3 regions of the Mucilaginibacter angelicae genome follow, and region 1 is predicted to be linked to each of the others. Evidence: riboswitches for the same ligand, from Rfam matches in the RefSeq annotation. Region 1 holds a riboswitch; each other region holds the start of a gene.
The links. Region 1 has a riboswitch for S-adenosylmethionine ahead of metH (methionine synthase). Riboswitches for the same ligand answer to the same signal wherever they lie in the genome.
Positions count from the first base shown of each region.

Region 2: it holds a riboswitch for S-adenosylmethionine, as region 1 does, so the genes downstream of both, ACFFGT_RS21980 (O-acetylhomoserine aminocarboxypropyltransferase/cysteine synthase family protein) here and metH (methionine synthase) in region 1, are expected to answer to the same signal.
Region 3: it holds a riboswitch for S-adenosylmethionine, as region 1 does, so the genes downstream of both, ACFFGT_RS01580 (TlpA disulfide reductase family protein) here and metH (methionine synthase) in region 1, are expected to answer to the same signal.

Region 1 is NZ_JBHLTS010000079.1:345,683-353,166, forward strand. Features, by position in the region: gene ACFFGT_RS31265 (hypothetical protein) at 1-458, shown strand, start outside; gene ACFFGT_RS31270 (hypothetical protein) at 519-1,076, opposite strand; gene metF (methylenetetrahydrofolate reductase [NAD(P)H]) at 1,274-2,230, opposite strand; gene metH (methionine synthase) at 2,365-6,069, opposite strand; SAM riboswitch class I at 6,248-6,358, opposite strand; gene ACFFGT_RS31285 (Bax inhibitor-1/YccA family protein) at 6,493-7,221, opposite strand; gene ACFFGT_RS31290 (hypothetical protein) at 7,420-7,484, opposite strand, start outside.
Region 2 is NZ_JBHLTS010000069.1:4,821-12,304, forward strand. Features, by position in the region: gene ACFFGT_RS21975 (hypothetical protein) at 1-1,037, opposite strand, end outside; SAM riboswitch class I at 1,218-1,328, shown strand; gene ACFFGT_RS21980 (O-acetylhomoserine aminocarboxypropyltransferase/cysteine synthase family protein) at 1,578-2,897, shown strand; gene ACFFGT_RS21985 (homoserine O-acetyltransferase family protein) at 2,988-4,043, shown strand; gene ACFFGT_RS21990 (homoserine dehydrogenase) at 4,043-5,278, shown strand; gene ACFFGT_RS21995 (hypothetical protein) at 5,353-5,835, opposite strand; gene gpmA (2,3-diphosphoglycerate-dependent phosphoglycerate mutase) at 5,923-6,612, opposite strand; gene ACFFGT_RS22005 (acetate uptake transporter) at 6,806-7,396, shown strand; gene ACFFGT_RS22010 (SRPBCC domain-containing protein) at 7,420-7,484, shown strand, end outside.
Region 3 is NZ_JBHLTS010000004.1:313,757-321,240, forward strand. Features, by position in the region: gene ACFFGT_RS01575 (SusC/RagA family TonB-linked outer membrane protein) at 1-1,487, opposite strand, end outside; gene ACFFGT_RS01580 (TlpA disulfide reductase family protein) at 1,864-2,433, opposite strand; SAM riboswitch class I at 2,552-2,662, opposite strand; gene ACFFGT_RS01585 (glycoside hydrolase family 32 protein) at 2,940-4,415, opposite strand; gene ACFFGT_RS01590 (glucosamine-6-phosphate deaminase) at 4,535-5,326, opposite strand; gene nagA (N-acetylglucosamine-6-phosphate deacetylase) at 5,316-6,503, opposite strand; gene ACFFGT_RS01600 (isocitrate lyase/PEP mutase family protein) at 6,792-7,484, opposite strand, start outside.

The DNA.
Region 1 (7,484 bases):
ATATTAAATTTCAAACTACCGATGACCCAACTAATCCGTCATCACCCAATTTAAATACGCAGGCGCTCATCGGTAAAATTTATGTGAATAACTGGAACGATGTTAACCTGCTTAAGCTGCAGGAACTATTTAATGGTGGCGGCAGCGGATGTACCCCGGTTCAGAGTGCAGCACACGCCAATTTTACAGCCGATCACGAATTGATGCTTAACTGGGCACTGGGTGTAAACTCAAACGCCCTTGCCCATGAGGTGCACGGATTGCCGCAAGGCAACGTACCGCGGGGAGGATTTGCCAAGTTTGATCTGGTAAACCCGCCAATGGGTTTTGTTTTAGACCAGCCTTTCAGCGCATGGCCCTCATGCGCCTATAGCCTAACCTTAGGCACCGTACGTAAGCTGACCACCGGCGAGAGCAACGACCAGGGCAGAACTAACCAGGTTATCTTTTGTAAGTAACCTGTATGTGGACGGGGGAAGAGGGTGCCGTTGCATGTCGGCGCCCTCTCGTTTAAGCTATTAAAATAGCCTCAGGATGTACGAAGCCTCGTACGCAAGAAACAGGATCACTAAAACCGCATGAAACTTCCGGTTCTCCACCTTAATGGCTATCATGCATAATATAAAATGGCTGATATTGCGGATAGGGTATTCGATATTGTAATGATGTACGTAGGAGGGACCCTTTATTTCGGTATCAATAATATCAAGCAGGTAGCTGGCCCCTAAAATGCTGAAGATCCATTTGCGGCGCGAATAGAAGTAATCTTTGTAGTCCTGGTAATCCTTCAGGTCATCGGGGTATAACAGGGCACAAACGCTGTAATAGGTTACAATGTAGATGATGATAAAAAAGTACTCGGCAAAAAGCCAGTGCTTTATTTCGTGCAGGCTGATCTCCCACCACCAAAAATGCAGCAGCAATATAAACATGTAAAGTGTCCACAGGTTATGTACCCAATAGGGTTTATCCCGGCCGGGGTGCTGGATCTGTTTGGCCGCGCCTTTAAGCAGGTGGGTAATGCTAAGGCCCAATGTAATGCTGATAACAGCCTTGATGTGACTAAAGGTATCCATAGGCAGGTTTATTACTAAATAAAAATAGTGTTTTATTTTAGTAATGCTGTCGTTATAGATGTCTGTTATTCAATTACTCTCGTCATTGCGAGGTACGAAGCAATCGCGAACTATACAGAGCGGCTTTGCTAATCGGGGATTGCTTCGTACCTCGCAATGACGATTTGAGAAAGTTTTGCGGAATTTTTTATGAAAAACTAAAATATCGCCTCAGCAATCCTTTTTGTCGGCCCGGCGTTACTCATTGTATAAAAGTGCAGTACCGGCGCACCAAAGGCTATCAGTTCTTTACACTGGTTGATCATCCATTCAATACCTACCTCTTTCACTGCTTTTTCGTTTTCACAGGCATGGATAGCATCGCTCAGATCTTCGGGGATATCGATATGGAAGGTTTTTGATAACGTAACCAGTTGTTTTGATGAGGTGATCGGTTTTAGCCCCGGAATAATAGGCACATTGATGCCATTGGCCCGGCAGGCCTTCACAAACTCTTTGTACCTGTCAATATCAAAAAACATTTGGGTTACAATGAACTGCGCTCCCATTTCTACCTTTTGTTTCAGGTATTTGAAATCGGTTTTAAGGTTGGGGGCTTCAAAGTGTTTTTCGGGATACCCGGCAACACCGATACAGAAATTCGTTTTTGCGGAGTTGCCATGATCTTCGTGCAGGTAAATGCCGTTGTTCATGTTAACCACCTGCTCTAACAAGTCCGTAGCAAAGCAATGGCCATTAGGCGTAGGTACAAACGATGAATCGCCAATGCGGGCATCACCGCGCAATACCAGCACGTTTTCGATGCCCAAAAACTCCAGTTCGATAAGCGCGTTCTCGGTTTCATCTTTAGTAAAACCACCACAAAGTAAATGTGGAACGGTATCAACTTTATACTTGTTCATGATAGCCGCGCAAATAGCGATAGTGCCGGGGCGCTTGCGGTAAGCCAGCTTTTCCAGTAAGCCATTAGGGTGCTGCTTATAGATAAAATCTTCGCGAAGCGAGGTTACATCAATAAACGGAGGTTTAAACTCCATGAGCGGGTCGATAGCATTATAAATGCCCTGGATGCTCTGCCCCTTTAAAGGAGGGATCAGCTCAAAAGAAAAAAGTGTTTTGCCGTTGGCGTTTGCTATATGTTCAGGTATTTTCATTTGGCGCTTTTAGCTGCGTAATATTATTGTATCCGTCATTGCGAGGTACGAAGCAATCCCCGATTGGCAGAGCCGCTCTGTACGGTTCGCGATTGCTTCGTGCCTCGCAATGACGTGGTTTATATCATTTTAGTTTAATAATTAATATTCGGCCCTAACCATCTTTCTACATCTTCCAGCGGCATATTCTTCCTTACCGCATAATCCTCAACCTGGTCTTTACTAATCTTGCCCAGCCCGAAATACCTTGCCTGCGGATGCGCGAAGTAAAAACCGCTTACCGATGCGGCAGGCATCATGGCCAGGCTTTCGGTAAGGTGCATGTGTGCGTTATCTTCGGCTTTCAGCAGTTCAAATAAGGTGGTTTTTTCGGTATGGTCCGGACAGGCGGGATAACCCGGTGCCGGGCGGATGCCCTGGTATTCTTCCTTAATCAGGTCGACGGTGCTTAGCTGCTCGCCTTTGGCATAACCCCAGTGTTCTTTACGCACCAGTTCGTGCATTTTTTCTGCGAAGGCCTCGGCAAGGCGGTCGGCAAGGGCTTTGGCCATGATGCTGTTATAATCGTCATGGTCGGCCTCAAACTCGGCTACCAGCTCATCGCAGCCAATACCTGTGGTTACAGCAAAGCCGCCAAAGTAATCGGGTACGCCGCTTTCTTTTGGCGCGATAAAATCCGACAGGGCATAATACGGGTCGTTCTTCACCTTTTCGGCTTGCTGGCGAAGGGTGTGGATGCGGGATAATACCTTGGTACGGCTTTCATCTGTATATAGCTCAATATCATCGCCTACACTGTTCGCTGGCCAAAAGCCAATAACGCCGGTGGCGGTTAATAGCTTGTCTTTAACAATGCGTTTCATCAGCTCCTGAGCATCATCAAATAGTTTTTTGGCTTCAACGCCTACAAACTTATCATCAAAGATTTTAGGGTAGCTGCCGCGGAGCTCCCAGGTGTGGAAAAACGGTGTCCAGTCGATATAGGGCAGCAACTCTTCCAACGGATATGATTCAAATACTTTGGTGCCGGTAAATGCAGGTTTCGGTGCCACATCGCCATCCAGACTGATCTGGAATTTGCCCGCACGGGCTTCCTGGATAGTTACGAAACGCTTGTCCGACTTTTTATTGGCATGCGCCTCACGGGCTTTGGCGTATTCGTCCTTAATGCCCTGGATATAGGCGTCGCGGTTATCCTTGCTCATGAGGTTGCTGCACACGGTAACACTGCGCGATGCATCCAATACATGGATGGCAGCGCCCGAATATTGAGGAGCAACCTTTACAGCAGCGTGAATGCGTGATGTAGTGGCGCCCCCAATGATCAGCGGAATAGTAAAGCCTTCACGCTCCATCTCTTTGGCAAAATGCACCATTTCATCAAGTGATGGGGTAATTAAACCACTCAGACCGATGATATCGACATTTTGCTTTTTAGCTTCTTCAATAATACGCTGAGCAGGCACCATCACCCCGAGGTCAATCACCTCGAAGTTGTTACAGGCCAGTACCACGCCAACTATATTTTTGCCGATGTCATGCACATCGCCTTTAACGGTGGCCATTAAAACCTTACCGGCATTGGCGCGCTGATCGGCATTGGCGTTGTTCCTTTTCTCTTCTTCAATAAAGGGCAGCAGGTAAGCCACTGCCTTTTTCATAACACGGGCCGATTTTACCACCTGAGGCAAAAACATTTTACCTGCACCAAATAAGTCACCCACGATGTTCATCCCATCCATCAGCGGGCCTTCAATTACTTCAAGTGGTTTGCTGTAGGCCTGGCGGGCTTCTTCAACATCGTCGTCAAGGTATTCAACAATACCTTTCACCAGTGAGTGGGAGAGGCGCTCCTGTACAGTTCCCTTGCGCCACTCTTCGTCGCGTACTACTTCTTTACCTTTACTTTTGATGGTATCGGCAAATTCAACCAGTCGCTCGGTAGCATCCGGGCGGCGGTTAAGGAGCACGTCTTCTACCAGTTCTAAAAGGTTTTTGGGAATCTCCTCGTAAACCTCCAGCATTCCAGCGTTTACGATACCCATATCCATGCCGGCTTTAATGGCGTGGTACAGGAAAGCCGAGTGCATAGCCTCGCGCACGGTATTATTACCCCTGAACGAGAACGAAATATTACTCACCCCGCCGCTTACTTTGGCGTGGGGCAGGTTTTGCTTGATCCAGCGGGTGGCTTCAATAAAGTCGACCGCATAGTTGTTATGCTCTTCCAAACCGGTGGCAACGGTAAGGATGTTAGGGTCAAAAATGATGTCCTGCGGCGGGAAACCCACTTCATTCACCAATATATCATATGATCTTTTACAGATCTCAATGCGGCGTTCCAGTGAATCGGCCTGGCCGGTTTCGTCAAAGGCCATTACTACAGTTGCAGCACCATAGCTCAGGATCTTGGCGGCTTGTTCTTTAAACTTTTCTTCGCCCTCTTTCAGGGAAATGGAGTTTACGATGCCTTTACCCTGTACACATTTCAAACCGGCCTCAATCACCGTCCATTTGGATGAGTCGATCATGATCGGCAGCTTGGCAATATCGGGCTCAGAAGCAACCAGGTTCAGGAATTTCACCATCACCGCTTCCGAATCGATCATACCCTCATCCATATTGATATCGATGACCTGCGCGCCGCCTTCTACCTGTTGCAGGGCAACACTGAGCGCGGCCTCATAATCTTCGGCAAGGATGAGTTTGGAAAATTTAGGCGAACCAGTAATATTGGTACGCTCACCCACGTTCACAAAAATACTTTCGGGCTTTATAGTAACAGATTCCAAACCGCTCAGGCGCATATCCGGTTCAATTTCCGGGATAAGGCGGGGCGGGTATTTGGCAGCTTTATCAGCAATACACTTAATATGCTCTGGTGTAGTACCGCAGCAACCGCCAACAATGTTAACCAGCCCGGCTTTGATAAAATCATCAACCTGGTGGGCGGTTTCATGCGGGGTTTCGTCATACTGGCCAAACTCATTAGGTAAGCCTGCATTTGGATAGGCAGAGATAAATACACCTGCTTTTTCAGAGAGCTCGGCAAGGTGGGGGCGCATTTCCCTTGCGCCTAAAGCACAATTTAAACCTACCGAAAGCAGGTTAGCATGGCTTATCGAATTCCAGAAAGCCTCAACCGTTTGGCCCGAAAGCGTACGGCCCGAAGCATCGGTAATAGTACCCGAGATCATGATGCCGCCGCTATCCCTGAAAGCAGGGAAATCCTTACCGGCAGCTTTGCATTCCAGCTCATAACGTTTTATGGCGAAAAGGGCAGCCTTGGCATTCAGCGTATCAAAAATGGTTTCAACCAGTAATAAATGTGAACCACCATCAACCAAACCACGAACCTGATCATAGTAGGCATCGGCGAGATCATCAAACGTAACTGCGCGGTATCCTGGGTCATTAACATCAGGTGATAAGGAAGCAGTACGGTTTGTTGGCCCTACGGCACCGGCAACAAAACGTGGTTTAGCAGGGTTACGCAAGGTATATTCGTCGGCCACTTCGCGGGCAATGCGGGCGCCTTCGTAGCTTAGTTCATAGGCCAGCTCTTCCAGGTGGTAATCGGCAAGGGAAATTACCTGCGTGCTGAAGGTGTTGGTTTCGATGATATCGGCACCGGCCTCCAGGTATTCGGCATGGATGGCCTTGATAATATCAGGGCGTGTGATGTTGAGCAGGTCGTTATTGCCCTGCAGGTCGCTATGATGATCGCGAAAACGCTCGCCACGAAAATCCTTCTCGGTAAGCTGGTACCGTTGTATCATGGTACCCATCGCTCCATCAATCACCAGGATGCGTTTCTGTAATTCTTTTCTAATGTCCATTTTTTCCGGTTGGCCGTTGCCAGTGTTGCAGTTTGCAGCTATCAGTTTGCGGTGGGCAGTTAGGCAATGTACATTTACTACAATGGTTTAAATAAAAACCCAATACTGCAAACTGCTAACTTAAAACTGCAAACTAAAAGATGGCTTATCTCGAAAAGTCGGGTGTTGTTATGACTTTCGCTTATCTGTCTCAGGGGCCATTTGGCTGCTGAGTAGAATGTAGCACCTTGTGAAGCACAGGTTGCTAAGACATCGCAGGGTCTAATCCCTCCGTCTTTCTCCATAAGCAGTGCAAAGTTGCGCAATAAAGTTGTCATTTGCAAGTGTATAACGTACCCTGTATATCATAGCTAAGCCACATTGTTAAACAAAAAAAGCTGCCCTTTTTCAAAGGCAGCTTTCTGATTTAATTTCTTGATGAGATTATCTTCTTCTGCCGAATAAACGGAGGATCATGAAAAATAGGTTGATTAGCGTAATATAAAGTGCTAAGGCGCCTATCAAAGCCAGTTTTTTAGAACTTGCATCACCATATTCAATACCTGCGCCAATACGTTTAAGCATTTGCATGTAGTATGCCGTTAAACCGGTAAATACTGCTATACCTATATAGCTGATGATATAACTCATTTGCTCGCTGTGCATAAAGAAGTTAGCTAATGAAGCTACAAAAATGCCTATGAATAAAATGTAGAGGATAGAACCGAACCGGGTTAAATCCATTTGCGTGGTATAGCCTGCTATAGCCATTATACCAAAAGTTACGGATGCTGTAATGAATACACCGAGTATTGAAGCCGCTGTATAAATTAAAAAGATCACACTTAAGCTAATGCCTATAAGGGTTGCGTAAGCAACAAAAAGTAAAACCAGTATAGGGTACGAAATCCGGTTGTACCCAAACTGCATTACCAGTGAAAAAGCCAATGGCGAAAAGATGGCGAACAAGCCGAAACCTGTATAACCTGTTGGGCCAACAACTAAGTTTATTAAACCCATGTTCAGGAACAGGTACACTGTTACAGCCGAAACGCCAAGTGCAAGGAACATCCAGCTGAAAACGCCAGCAAGAAACCTGCGCGACATTGTGGCCGAAATATCCTCAACCTCAATTATATTATCGTATTTGAATTTAGAATCTTTAATTTCCATTTTTTGTTAAAATTATAGTACGAATTTATGAATAAAAAGTGAATGTAAAGTGAAGAATATGTGCCCGCTTCTCCGCCATGTCATTGCGAGGTACGAAGCAATCGCGAACTTTACAGAGGGACTTGCAAAGCTTCTCTGCTAATCGGGGATTGCTTCGTGCCTCGCAATGACGTGGTGAGAATGACTTATTGAAACAACCTAATTCAGCCTCCTCATCAACTGCTCTTCCACCTTTTTGAAAACCTGTACAGGTTTCAGGGTAC
Region 2 (7,484 bases), on a different contig from region 1:
CCGTAATTTTTATTTGTAATTCCGTATTCTTTTATAAGTTGACGTTTGTCGATGATTATTAATCCCTCAAATATTTTGTCATCTATTGCAGCTAAATTTCCTTCGTAATCAGTTTTAAGTATTTTTTTATTGAGGATATATTGAATTTTAGAAATGTTGGCCGGATTAGAAATAAGCTTAGTATAACCCGGTGATTTTGATTTAAAATACGTTTGATAGCGATGGATATCAAATTTTTTGGTTTCCACATAAATCAATCCATATTTTGCTTCACGGCCATACTTTATTATAGCACTTGCGTCCTTGTAAACAGACACTGTGGCAACATCATTAGGGTTAAACTTTTTTAAATCGTCTCCTGTAACCCGTACGCTGTCAATAAAATATACTGGTTCATTGTTTTCCGGTTCCTCAACTATTTGTTGATTAGCATCTTCCTTTTGTACTCCATAACAGGAGAGTGTAAGGTCTGCCGCTTCAATGGGTTTATCCATGTAATAAGCTTTATCTATCGGGAACTGTGGTTTTTTAGTCGAATCTATCCTGACGTAAAAAGCTATTGTATCGTTTGAAAAGCTCCAGTAATTTGAACAGCCTCTTGAATTCCATTTATCTTTAAATTCAGGATACAATTTGAATAGCTCATTAAGTGACAGATTGCTAAGATCGATAAATTTCCCATCAGGTAATTTCCCGGCAAACTGTCTGGTTAATCTGATTTTGCTAACAAGATCTGATTTCTGATCTTGTTGAAAGATCATTCCCGGATGCTTGGGGGTTGAATAGCCTTTGCCGGCAATAAACCTTGAATCCTGTCCAAAGCAATTGACAGCCAGATCCATCTCTTCGACTATGGTATCCACCAAATTTGCATCAGATTTCTTTAAATCAGGAATTTTGGTTTGACAGAGGCAAATATTATTTACAATGATTTTTTTGAAAGAAGTTGGATCATTTGTTTGAGCAAAACCATTTGTAAAAAAAATGAACAGGAGTAAAATAATTACAACTGATTTCTGAAGTGTATTTTCTTGCATAAGGAAGGGGTATCAAGGATATTATAAAGCATTGGTTAAAGGTATAAAAGTTTTCACTTGCATTAAAAAAACACCTTTTGAAATAAAATTTGGTACATTACCATATAACGCCTTATATTTGGAACATTATTTGGTAGCAATACCAAGATCGATCAATCCTCCGCACATAGTTCGGGTTTTGATTTATAAAGAAGCGGCGAGAGATCAGGCTCAATGACCCGCTGGCAACCCTTCAATGTTGAAGAAGGTGCCAATTCCTGTCCCGGCAAATAACACCGGGGAATATAAATTTATAACCATGAAAAGTTTAATTAAATTTACGCAACGCAACACTTTTTACACCTCAAACGGTAACGTACAATATATTGGCTCCCCTATTGGCTGTATTTGTATGTGTTGCTGCTGTTGATGCTTAGCACACCCCTGTTTTCATTTCTCTGAAAAAGCGCGTGTGATGTTAAGCCGGTTATTTCAAACCGGTTTGCCAAAATCCATCTTAACATTCAAAATCTAAATTAAACACATTAAAAAATTACAACTATGTCTGCCTTAAAATTTGAAACCCTACAACTACATGCCGGCCAGGAAGTTGATCCAACAACAGGTTCACGCGCAGTGCCCATTTATCAAACTACTTCATACGTATTTAACAGTGCCGAGCATGGCGCCAACCTGTTTGCGCTGAAGGAATTTGGCAATATTTATACCCGTATCATGAACCCTACTACCGATGTGTTTGAAAAACGCATCGCAGCTTTAGAGGGTGGCGTGGCAGCACTGGCAACAGCATCGGGCCAGGCATCACAATTTATAGCACTAAATAATATACTACAGGTGGGCGATAACTTTGTTACCTCCCCTTTCCTGTACGGCGGCACTTATAACCAGTTTAAAGTAGCCTTTAAACGTTTGGGCATCGATGTGCGTTTTGCTAAAGATGATACAGCAGCAAGCATTGAAGCGCTTATTGATGATAAAACAAAAGCTATCTTCCTGGAAACCATCGGTAATCCAGGTTTTACCATTGCCGATTTTGAAAAGATAAGCGAAGTTGCTAAAAGGCACGATCTGCCATTAATTGTTGATAATACCTTCGGTGCAGGTGGCTACCTCTTCCGCCCTATTGAGCATGGCGCCAACGTGGTTGTGGAATCAACTACCAAATGGATTGGCGGGCATGGTACCAGTATTGGCGGTGCTATTATTGATGCCGGTAACTATAACTGGGGCAATGGTAAATTCCCGCAGTTTACCGAACCATCTGAGGGTTATCACGGACTGGTATTTAATGATGTGTTTGGCATTGGCGGCCCGTTTGGGAATATCCAGTTCATTATTCGTGCCCGTGTTGAGGGTTTAAGGGATTTTGGCCCGTCGCAATCACCGTTTAATTCATGGTTGAATATCCAAGGATTGGAAACGCTTTCATTGCGTGTGCAGCGCCATGTTGATAATGCTTTGCAATTAGCCAAATGGCTTGAGCAGCATCCGCAAGTGGCAAGCGTAAATTATCCCGGACTGGAATCATCGCCATATCATGATCTTGCTAAAAAATATTTAAAGAATGGATTTGGCGGTGTACTGTCATTCGAGATCAAAGGTGATAAAGAGCAGGCCAGCCAGGTGATCAACAACCTGAAACTGGTGAGCCATTTAGCCAATGTGGGCGATGCAAAAACACTGATCATTCAACCATCGGCAACAACGCACCAGCAATTATCTGATGAGGAACAATTATCAGCCGGTGTTAAGCCTGCATCATTGCGCGTAGCTGTGGGTATTGAGCATATTGATGATATCAAAGCCGATTTTGAACAGGCTTTTGCAAAAATTAAGCAAAGTGAGGGTGAGTTAGTTTAACAATGTATAGTTTTTTTTAAGTGATATAGTAAACGTTATTACGGGCAGCAGCCGGACACCCCGGTTGCCCCCGGAATAACAAATAAAAGAATGAACGCAGAGATATTTAAATACACTGATACTTTTGAATTTGAATCGGGCCGGCAGCTTGAGGGTTTAGAGATAGGCTTTCATACATACGGCAGGTTAAATAAGGAAAAAAATAATGTTGTTTGGGTTTGCCATGCGCTTACCGCCAACAGCGATGTGCTTGACTGGTGGAAAGGCCTCGTGGGCACCGGCTTTTTCTTTAACCCCGAAGAGCATTTTATAGTTTGCGCCAATATTTTGGGTTCGCCTTACGGCACTACGAGTCCGCTGAGTATTAACCCGGTTACCGGTCAGCCGTACTATCTTGCCTATCCCCAGTTTACAACAAGGGATATGGTTAAAGCGCATCAATTACTTGCCGATCATTTACAGATAAGTAATATTAATATATTAATCGGCGGCTCCCTTGGTGGCCAGCAGGCTATGGAATGGGCTATTATTGAGCCGGAGCGCATCAAAAACCTAATCCTGATAGCTACCAATGCCAAACACTCGCCATGGGGCATTGCCTTTAATGAGTCGCAGCGTTTAGCCATCACTGCCGACCGTACCTTTTATGCCAACACGCCTGATGGCGGCCAGAAAGGTTTGAAAGCAGCGCGTACCATTGCACTGCTCAGCTATCGTACTTACAAAACCTATGGCATAACCCAGCAGGAAGAAAGTGACGATGTACAGGATGATTACCGGGCCTCAACTTATCAAAGCTACCAGGGCCAGAAGCTGGTAAACCGCTTTAATGCCTATAGCTATTGGTACCTAACCAAAGTGATGGACTCGCACAATGTGGGCCGCGGCCGTCATGGTGTAGATAAAGCCTTAAGCTTAATCAAAGCTAAAACTCTGGTTATCGGGATCTCATCAGATGTTTTGTTCCCTATTGAAGAACAGCAATACCTGTTCAGGCATATTCCCAAAGCTGCCTTTGCCGAACTGGATTCGTTTTATGGGCACGATGGATTTTTAATTGAAACAGAAGCATTAACAAACATATTTACATCGTTTTTTAAAACCGATGTGAAAGGAAAAATTATAGAACTGCAACGTACAGCGTAATGAGTAAAAAGTTAAATATCGGCCTCTTCGGATTTGGAGTTGTAGGCCAGGGTTTATATGACATCGTAAAAACAAAAAAACTAAATATCGAGATCGTAAAGTTTGCTATTAAGGACCCTAATAAAAAACGTTCCTTACCGGCCCACTTATTTACTACCGATAAAGAAGAACTGCTCAATAACCCCGAGATCAATACCATTGTTGAGCTCATCAATGATACTGAAGCTGCTTTCGAGATTGTTTCGAGAGCGCTGAAATCAGGCAAGAACGTAGTATCGGCCAGTAAAAAAATGATCGCCCTGCATTTGGATGAGTTGATCGAAATCCAGCATCAGTATGGCACCTCATTATTGTATGAAGGTGCGGTTTGCGGCAGTATTCCTATTATCCGTAACCTGGAGGAGTATTATGATAATGAACTGCTGCATTCTATCAGTGGCATTTTTAACGGCTCATCAAACTACATACTTTCAAAAGGTTTTATTGAAGGGCTTGATTATGACAGCGCATTGAAGCAAGCCCAGGACCTCGGCTTTGCCGAAACTGACCCGACAAGTGATGTTGGCGGCTTTGATGCCAAGTACAAGCTGGTGATTGCTGCTGCCCATGCTTATGGTGTGGTTGTACAGCCCGATGAGGTATTTAACCTCGGCATCCAGAACCTTGCAGCTGCAGATTTGCAGTATGCCCGTGAAAAGAACCTTAAAATTAAACTGGTACCCGTAGCCAAAGAACTTGACGACCGCAATGTGGCCCTGTTTGTATTGCCGAAATTTGTGAACGATAAGGAGTTTTTATATAACGTTGAGTACGAATACAATGGCGTTACCGTACAAGCAGCCTTTGCCGATCAGCAATTCTTTTTCGGAAAAGGTGCAGGCGGTCACCCTACCGGCTCGGCTGTACTCTCGGACATTGCAGCTTTACGTTATAACTATCAGTACGAATACAAAAAAGCTAAGGAAAAAACAGATCTTAAGTTCACCAATAATATTGAATTAACTGTTTACCTGCGTTATGATGATGAGGAACTGGTTGAGGCACTTAACTTTAAACATATAAATGAGCGCTACTATTCAGGTAGTTATAAATTTGTTATAGGAAAAATCAATTTACAAAATCTGATTGCTAATCAACACCGTATATCGGAAAGTAAGGCTTTTGTGGCCTTTGCCGATCAGCTTACGGGGGTCAGCTTAGCATCGGCAGTTAAAGAAACAGCCGAAGTTTTTTAGTAGATTCTTCGGTTGTTATAATATAAAAAGGCTTCTCAGGTTGGGAAGCCTTTTTACTTATAGGCCGTTCAACATTATTTAGCAAAATAGGCCCCTATCCTTTTGGCAAAAGCTACAGTCATTATACCGATGAATATTTTTGCCCCGGCCGATACGATGTTGCTTTGTTCATTAGCGTTAGCAAGGGTATACAGGTGATATAAAAAATCGGGAATAGTACCAACCAATAACAGTCCTCCTATTATTACCAGGGATATTTCGTAGATAACTTTCCGTTCGGCAAAAAGCTTCGCGTTTTCCTGGTAATCACTTTCGCTGGTAATCCAGCGGGTTATCCTTTTTGTTCCCGCAATTAACAATATCGCCAGTACAATCAGGAAAATGAAGTTTAATCCGTTTACAAGCAACAGGTTTCCCTGTTCGGCAGGTTGTTCAGCAGATGAACTCACATGGTTGCCTATAAAAGTGAGCAGGTTTGGGAGTTTGGAGATATCGGCCACCAGCAGGTATATACCCAATACTTTAATGGCGACCTCATAGATGTCGGATTTTTTCATTCGTCTTAATTAGGGATTAATTGGTTTATGGCTTACAAGATAAACAATTGCACCGCATTAAAAGAGAAATGAAGATCCGTGTCTGAATTATTCCAGGTAGTAATGCCTGATCCTGTTTAAGTTCTCGTCCAACTCATAAACCCAGGGAGTGGCAGTAGGGATCTCCAGCGCAGTTACTTCCTCGTCATTTAAATGATCAATATATTTTATAAGCGAACGAAGGCTGTTACCATGCGCTACCACAATAACCTTTTGGTTGCGGCGCATAGCCCTCACAATTCTTTCATTCCAAAATGGCAATACCCTGTCCATGGTTTCGCTCAGGTTTTCGGTTAATGGGAGTTCGCGCTCCGTCAAATCCTGATACCTAAGATCGTGCCCCGGATACCGGGGGTCTTCTTTAGTTACAGCAGGCGGATGCTCATTAGGATCACGCCTCCATTTTAATACCTGCTCTTCGCCGTATTGGGCAACGGTTTCATCTTTATTTAAGCCCTGCAATGCCCCGTAAAAACGTTCGTTCAGCCGCCATGATTTTTCAACGGGGATCCAAAGGTGATCAAGCTCTTCCAGTATATAATGCAATGTTTTGATTGAACGTTTTAGGTAGGATGTGAAGCCGATATCGAAGTTGTACCCATTTTTATTCAGGATCTTCCCGGCATGATGGGCCTGTTCGTACCCTTTTTCCGACAGATCGACATCTTCCCAGCCGGTAAACCTGTTTTCCTGGTTCCAGATGCTCTCGCCATGGCGTATTAATACTAATTTTTGCATAGGTAAGCCCCCTCTAAATCTCCCCCGGCGGGGGAGACTTTTCTTTTTTGTTATTTAAAGGCCCTCCCTACCGGGGAGGGTTTGGGTGGGGCCGATTACTTAACGCAAAAGTAGGTTAAGGGTTGTGAAAAACTTGATTAATATTTATAAATCAGTTAGCTTGCGGTACAAACCAAATAAACTAAAACCTATTATGATCCCTACTACTCCAGTACCGGTGAAGGATGGCATTGCCAATCCGGCGCCACTTGGCCTTTGCGCTTTCGGTATGACAACCGTTTTATTAAACATCCACAATGCCGGCTTTTTTGAAATGAACACCATGATATTAGCCATGGGCATATTTTACGGAGGACTGGCACAGGTTATTGCCGGTGTTATCGAAGCAAAAAAGAATAACACTTTCGGGCTAACAGCATTTACCTCATACGGATTTTTCTGGCTTTCATTAGCTGGCTTATTGATCATGCCAAAGCTTGGCTGGGGGGCTGCACCATCCGAAGGCGCGATGATTGCTTACCTGAGTATCTGGGGGGTATTCACCTTCCTGTTGTTTTTTGGTACATTAAGGCTTAACCGCGCTTTACAGTTTGTTTTCGCATCGTTAACCATATTGTTTTTCCTGTTGGTGGCGGGCGATGCTACCGGTAATGCCGGCATTAAACACCTGGCAGGTTATGAGGGTATTGTTTGCGGGGCTTCGGCTATATATACAGGTGTTGCCAATTTGCTGAATGAGATGTACGGAAAAACTGTTTTGCCTGTTGGCCCGGTGAAGGTTTAAATTATTTCAGCTAAATTGCGAGGGTGAAAGATTTTAAAAAATATTACAGCATACCGGCCACTCCCGAAGAGATTTACGTGGCCATAAC
Region 3 (7,484 bases), on a different contig from region 1:
TTATAATAATCAGTTCCGGTACGGAAGTTTGCCGATAAGCCATCAATGATCTTGTAGTTCAACTCGATACTTCCTATCAGGTGGTTTTTATGCTGCCCAACTGTATTTTCATAGGCCAGCCAGTAAGGGTTACTATAGTAGCTGTTGTTCCAGTTAAAGGTGTTGCCATTGGCATCCTTATAGTTTTTAAGCCTGTTGATATCAACCTGCCTGCCAAACCAGGTAAATTGCAGCATGGTACTGGTTGCTCGTTTACCATATGTGCCCGGAAGGTTATCTGCATCGTCCTTGCTATAATCAACAATTGTATTTACAGTTAATTTAGGATTGATACGATAACTTGAGTTTAAAGCGAAAGAGTTGCGCCCTTGTGATGTATTAGGTACAATACCTGTTTGGTGAAGGTTGTTATATGATAACCTGAAATCGCTTTTATCGCTGCTGTTTGCTATCGCGATGCCGTTATTGAGCGTAACACCTGTTTTGAAAAAGTCTTTTACGTTATCGGGATGGGCAACGAAAGGAACAGCTTGCCCGTTTGAATAAAACTGCGGGATCAGTGAACCATCCAATGCAGGGCCCCAGCTTTCGTCAACACCGTCGTTAACGCCGCCGCCCTTACCATCTACGTAGCTGAATTTGCCATTTGAGCCCTGACCATATTGGTTTTGATAATTGGGTAATACCTGCACGTTTGAAAAACTGGTATTGGAGTTTATGGTAACACCTAATCCTTTTGCACCTTTACCTGTTTTAGTCCTGATGAGGATAACGCCAGCCGCTGCGCGTGAACCATAAAGCGCAGCCGCGTTTGGCCCTTTCAATACACTTACCGATTCAATATCTTCTGAGTTAAGATCAGAAATAGCATTTGAAAAATCCCTTGAACCATTGTTTCCTAAAAACTGGCTGTTATCAACAATAACTCCATCAACCACAAACAAAGGTTGGTTATTGCCTGATATGGAGGTTTCACCACGGATGACGATGCGCGACGAACCCATATCGCCCTGGCTGTTGGTAACCTGTACACCGGCAATTTTACCTGCCAGCGCGTTTACAAAGTTAGTTTCCTTGGCTTCAGAGATATCTTTTGATTTTAAACCCTGCACAGCGTAACCCAATGATTTTTTATCTTTTGAAATATTAAGTGCCGTTATAACCACCTCATTCAATGAATTGGGCGCTTCAACCAGTACTACGTTTAAAGTTGATGTACTTTGCGTAACCGGGATCTCCTGGGTTGTAAAACCGATGTAGCTTACCCTGAGCACATCATTGGCATTAGCAGTGATGGTAAACCTGCCATCAACATTGGTTTGCGCGCCGGTGGTTTTACCTTTAACCGATACACTAACACCGGGCAGCGGCAACCCATCTGACTTGGCGGTTACCACACCGCTTATTTTAACGGATTGCGCCGCAACCGTTTGGACGAGAATAAAAGGCAATACAATTGCCAGTAATAGCTTGTAAATTTTTAACATGATAATTAATAATTGTGATTAATTTTTAATGCCGATACAGATAAACAAAGCATGGCAATGGCCTTAGCAGGCATACAATGCCCGGCTCATAAACCTGTTTTAACTGTAAAGAATTGATTAGGGGATGATATTATTAACGCCGTAGCAAACTGCAGCAAGCCCGTGCATTAGTACCATACATACTGTAAGGAATTAGCAGCAACAACGCATGCTTTGCATACTTGGATAGAAGAATTTGGCCGTGAGCTGGTTCAATGAAACTAAAGCATTGTTGTGTAAGGGGGTAGTTTTTGTTTTCATAAAAACGGGTATTAAATAAGTGCAGATAGATTTTTTTAACTGATGACAGCAAACAGGGTTGCCATCAATTGTTTTTTTAGTTTATAGATGCTGTTTTATTGTTCACCAAAGCATCAACGGCTTTTAACATGGATGCAAATTCCTGTTTATCATATAAACGGGTGAGGTAAACAATTTTTCCATCACGGTCGATAACTACATTGCGGGTAACGCCGCTCTTTTTGTTGGCAAACCGGCCAAAAATATCAGCACCGGGATCAAGTGCCAGCGGATAGCTGATATTCATATCATGATGGAAACCTTTTACTTTTTCAAGCGGCTCATCGCGGTCAACGCCAATTAAAACCAGGCCTTTATCTTTATATGCCTGCCAGATGTCTTTTTCCAGATGCGGCATTTCTTCGCGGCATACGCTACACCAGCTTGCGGTAAACTGCAGGATAACCACTTTACCGCGCAATTGCTTTAATGATGTTTTGGTACCATCGGTTAATACCAGCTCAAAATCTGCAGGGGCAAGGTCACCCGTTTTCACAATGTAACCGCGGTCGCCCGCGGCAGGATCAGCAACCTTTGTTGTTTGCGCAGCAGCAAGCAATGTTGTTATGGAAAGCGAGCAGGTAATAAGTAAATGTTTAATGTTCATTGCTATACATGTTAACCGTTATATCAGATCGGTGATACTTCAATATTTTTTAGCAAGGAAAACGAGGAGAGAAAAGAATATATACATTACCGGGCACTAAGCCGGGCAATAGTGTATTATATTATCTTTTCTACCCAATGGGCAGACAGGAATTAGCACCTTTATAACAATGGGCTTACAGGTTGCTAAGACATCACAGGGCCTTTCCCTCAGTCTTTCTTGATAATTAAAATATTCAAAGAGCCGTTTTGACAATGCAAATATATATAAATTCTACTAAAACCATAGACATTATATAATTATTGCAATAAAATGAATTAAGCATCATAAAAATTGTATCTCTACGTGCAAGTTCAAGCGTCCACGCTTGAATTAAAGAGAAATTGAGGGTCCTCGCTCGCGGTTATCATCGTATAGTAAGCGTGGACGCCTGAACCTGCAAAAACAAAAAAGCGCCCCTATTCATTATGGGGCGCTTTCATTCATAAAATTCAGTAACTGTGTTTTTATTTTTCCCAGATTGATTTTAACGCGGTTTGTTGCAGGCCGATGCCTTTGGTTGTAATACGATCAAAGGGTTTATTAGGGAAAAAGATAGCTGTCATGGTAGTAAGTCCACCGTCGGCAAAAAGTTCAACTGATGTACCATCAATTACCAGTGTAAGATCTGAGGTTTTTGTTCTCGCATACCTTGGAGCAACAAAGCGGCCTTTAAAATCTTTTTGAAAATCAACCTTGCCCGCTTTCGTTCTGTCGATATAATATTGATTTGCTTTTTTATCATAGCCGATCAATAGCTCTTCGCCAAGATCATTTGATAGGGTTATCGTATAATCATCAAGCGATTCTGTAATCTTTTTTAACACACTTTGCGCAGACAGTTTTGCAGTTGCAGCAGTTTGAGGGGCCAAGGAAATAATTTTTAACTCGCCAACAGGAACCGACGCAAGTAACAATTCGCCATTCACTTTTTTCAACGACAAAACGCGCGGGATGGTCATGGCATTACGCCATTTTTCGGTTGGCACCTGGTTGGCATATTCCCAGTTGCTCATCCAGCCTAAAAATATTTTGCGCGGACCTGTATTGCCCCATATTATGCCAGCGTACTCATCCGGACCATAATCGAGCCAGCGGGTTTTAGTATCAACCGGGGTAAATTTACTGCCGTTAAACTGCCCGACAAAATACTGGGTTGCCGAGCCCCCGTTTGGCCCACCGGGATTAATATTGACGATAAGCACCCAATAAGTTTTACCATCAACCTTTAAAGGGAACAAATCAGGGCATTCCCAAACACCGCCATGCGCCCCTGTTTCCAATCCAAATTCACTTTCCCTTTTCCAATTTTTCAAATCGGGCGCTGAGTAAAACGTAATATGATCTTTAGTGGCAAGCGTCATGAGCCATTTCTTCTCTTTAGCGTACCACATCACTTTAGGGTCGCGAAAATCTTTTATGCCGGGGTTTCTCAGAACCGGGTTACCCTTGTATTTAGTCCAGGTGTTACCATTATCAAGACTGTAAGCCAGACTTTGATTTTGAAATTTATCCGTTCCCGCCTTTTCCCCTTTTGGGTCATGATGGGTAAAGATGGCAACCAGCGGGATTTTTCCCTTTTTACCAAAACCACTTGTGTTGTTGGAATCAACCACAGCACTGCCCGAAAATATATAACCTAAACTATCGGGATATAAAGCAATCGGCTGTTCTTTCCAGTGAATAAGATCGGTGCTCATTGCATGCCCCCAGTGCATGGGTCCCCAAACAGATGCCTTGGGATAATACTGATAAAACAGGTGATAAGTATGGTTAAAATAAACCATGCCGTTGGGATCATTGATCCAATGCTGTTTTGGCGAAAAATGGATCTGCGGGCGGTATTGTTCTTTGTAAGTTGCAGCAGTTTTTTCCTGTGCATTTACTATAGCCGGTAATACCAGGCCAAGCGCCAACAGGCTCAGGATCTTCAAATTTTTCATTATTACAGGATTAATTGGTATGGGAATATACACCGATAATTTATTTAAAACCAAATAGTTTTAAATACTTGCCCCATACAGCAACATTTCTGCAGATAACATTCTTTTATCAGCTGATTTTACACGTGGCTAAAACTATCTGCATCAACAAAGAGTACAGCGTTATCATGCATTTTTAAGATGGTAGAAGGATAATACTCCGACACAGGCTCCTGCAGGGTATGTTTTACAGCTGCTGCTTTATTAGCCCCGGGCACCATACAAAATACATGGGCAGCGTTCATTAAAGCGGGAACAGTTAGCGTCATTGCGTATTCGGGCACGGCATCCAAAATATCAAAACAACCGTCGTTAACCTGTTGCTGCCGGCAGGCCTGATCCAGCTGTACCCTTTTCACCATTTCCGGATCATGGAAGTTTGCCACATGCGGATCGTTAAAAGCAATGTGGGTGTTCTCTCCTATCCCCATACATACCATATCAGCCGGGTTACTTTTCAATAGTTGGGTATAGCGTTCGCATTCGGCCTTATGATCTGCCACGTTACCGTTAAAATAATTGACTGACGCAAATGGCACACGCTCAAAAAGCCTCTTTTTAAGAAAGCTGCTGAACAACTGTGGAGCAGCATATGGCAAACCGAGGTATTCATCCATATGAAAAGCATTTATTTTCTGCCATTCGATGCCCTCATCATTCACCAATGCATCCAGGAATTCATTTTGTGAAGGTGCAGCCGCAAAAATCATATTGACCGAGGGTTTCGTAAGCAGCAGCTGCTTAATTTTTTCGCTTACCATTTTGGCTGCTGTTTGCCCAAGGGCTGCCCGGTTTTCCAGCACAATTACTTCAAGCTTTTCTGCTTTTATCTTTTTCAACATGGAAATGTCGTTAACTAAATTAAATTGCATGAACAGCTTTACCGCCGATGATGGTTTTATGCAGGTTAATTTCATCGTCAAAAATCACCAGATCGGCATCTTTCCCAACAGTTATTGATCCCATGGTATCATCTGCTTTCATAATTTTGGCCGGGGTTATGGTCATCATTTTTACGGCATCAATTACTGGTACATCAGCAAGGGTGATCATGTTTTTAACCAGTTGGATAGTTGTTGCAACACTCCCGGCAAACGCGCTCCTGTCGGGCAATTTCGCTACGTTATCTTCCACTATCACTTTTAAGCCATTACGGCGATCGCCTAAAATACTTTCGCCGGGCGGCATTCCGGCGGCCCGCATAGCATCAGTTATGAGAGCGATTTTTTCCGGCCCTTTAATCTTGTAAACAAGCTTAAGCAAAGCCGGGGGCAGGTGCCTTCCGTCGGCAATTATCTCAACCGTCATATCTTCCAGCAAGTAACCGCTTTCAACAACTCCGGCGTACCTGAACGCATTGCGCCTGGATACACCCGACATGCCCGAATAAAAATGGGTGATATGGGTATAACCATTTTCATAAGCTTCAAGCACCTCTTCGTAAATGGCATTGGTATGGGCTATGGATGGCAAAATCCCTTTTGATTTCAGGAAGCGCCCGAATTCAATCGCGCCTTTTAGCTCCGGGGCGGCGCTCCATCGTTTTACTACAGATGAATGCTGTAAAATTTCCTGGTATTCTTTTGGATCAGGCGGGCGGATAAAGCGGGGATCCTGTGCTCCCCGCTGCTCCATATCAAAGTATGGGCCTTCAATATGCATCCCTAAAAACCGGGCCCCATCTTTATTTAATGGCTCCGATTCTTCGTACAAGCTCAGGGTTTTTAGTAAAGCATCCTGCTCGCAGCTTAGTGTAGTTGGTGTAAAAGCTGTTGTACCCTGACTGGCATGCAGCCTGGCAATTTCGAGATAAGCCTCAACGGTATTATCCATAAAGTCGTGCCCACCACCGCCATGCACATGGATATCAATAAAACCAGGCGATAAGTATTTACCACCTGCATCAATTACTGTTTCAGCTTCACTATCTATATTCCCTTCGGCAATAGCAATGATCTTACCGTTTCGGGCTAATAACGTACCGTTCTTAATGATCCGCGTTGGCGTTACAATTTTTGCGTTAATGATTTTCAAACCCGGATAATCCATCTTCTAAGATACTGATATTAATCTCAAAACCAATACGTGTACGTACACAATAGCAATTATAGTATTTATTATGATTATTCCCAAAGCAGCGGTAATTTATTATTCATCATTGTTGCCGGAAATCTTTTAAACATCTGCCCAGCATTTCTCAAAAAATAAAAAGTCCCTAACGCTCGCCGCAGGGACTTTTAACCTAAACTTATTTTATAGTTTATTAAACTACTTCACAATAACTTCACATCCTATAAAAAGTTTTCAACTCCTTACAACTCATAGTTGGTTTATGGCCTAATTAAACAGGCTCATGAAGCTATTTTCGGCAACTATTTTTTCAATGGAGCTTTCCAACACCTTGTAAATGTTCATATTTAAAAACGGCCCTGCACTGATCCTTTTAACCCCGGCATCCTGTAACGCTTTAAAATCCGGGAGGCCAGGCATACACATCACGTTAATGGGAAGAGTAGATAATGCTGTTACTTTTTCTATATCAGCTATTTGGGTGATACAAGGAAAAAACAAACCATGTACACCTGTATCCTGGTAAAGTTTAGTCCTGGCCAAAGCATCTTCCAACGCATTGGGTACATTAAGCAGGAATGAATCAGTCCTTACGTTTATAAATATTTCTACTCCGGCATCGGCCAGCAGTTTGGTGATCTGTTTAAGTTTTGCAGCAAAACTATCCGCATCAACAATACTTCGCTTACCATTGGTTACTATCGAGTCTTCTATGTTGATGCCCACTACCCCAAGGTTATGCAACTGAATTATGTTATTACTGATTTCCTCCGGCGTATCCCCATAACCGGCTTCCAGGTCGACAGTTAGCATGGCCGATGTTGTAGCTGCTATCCGTTTGATGACAAAAAGGTACTCTTCAAAACTCATTTCTTCACCATCTGCAAAGCCTAATGACCCGGCAACAGCTGCACTTGATGTGCCGATTACTTCAAAATTTAACTTATCATAAACCAGTGC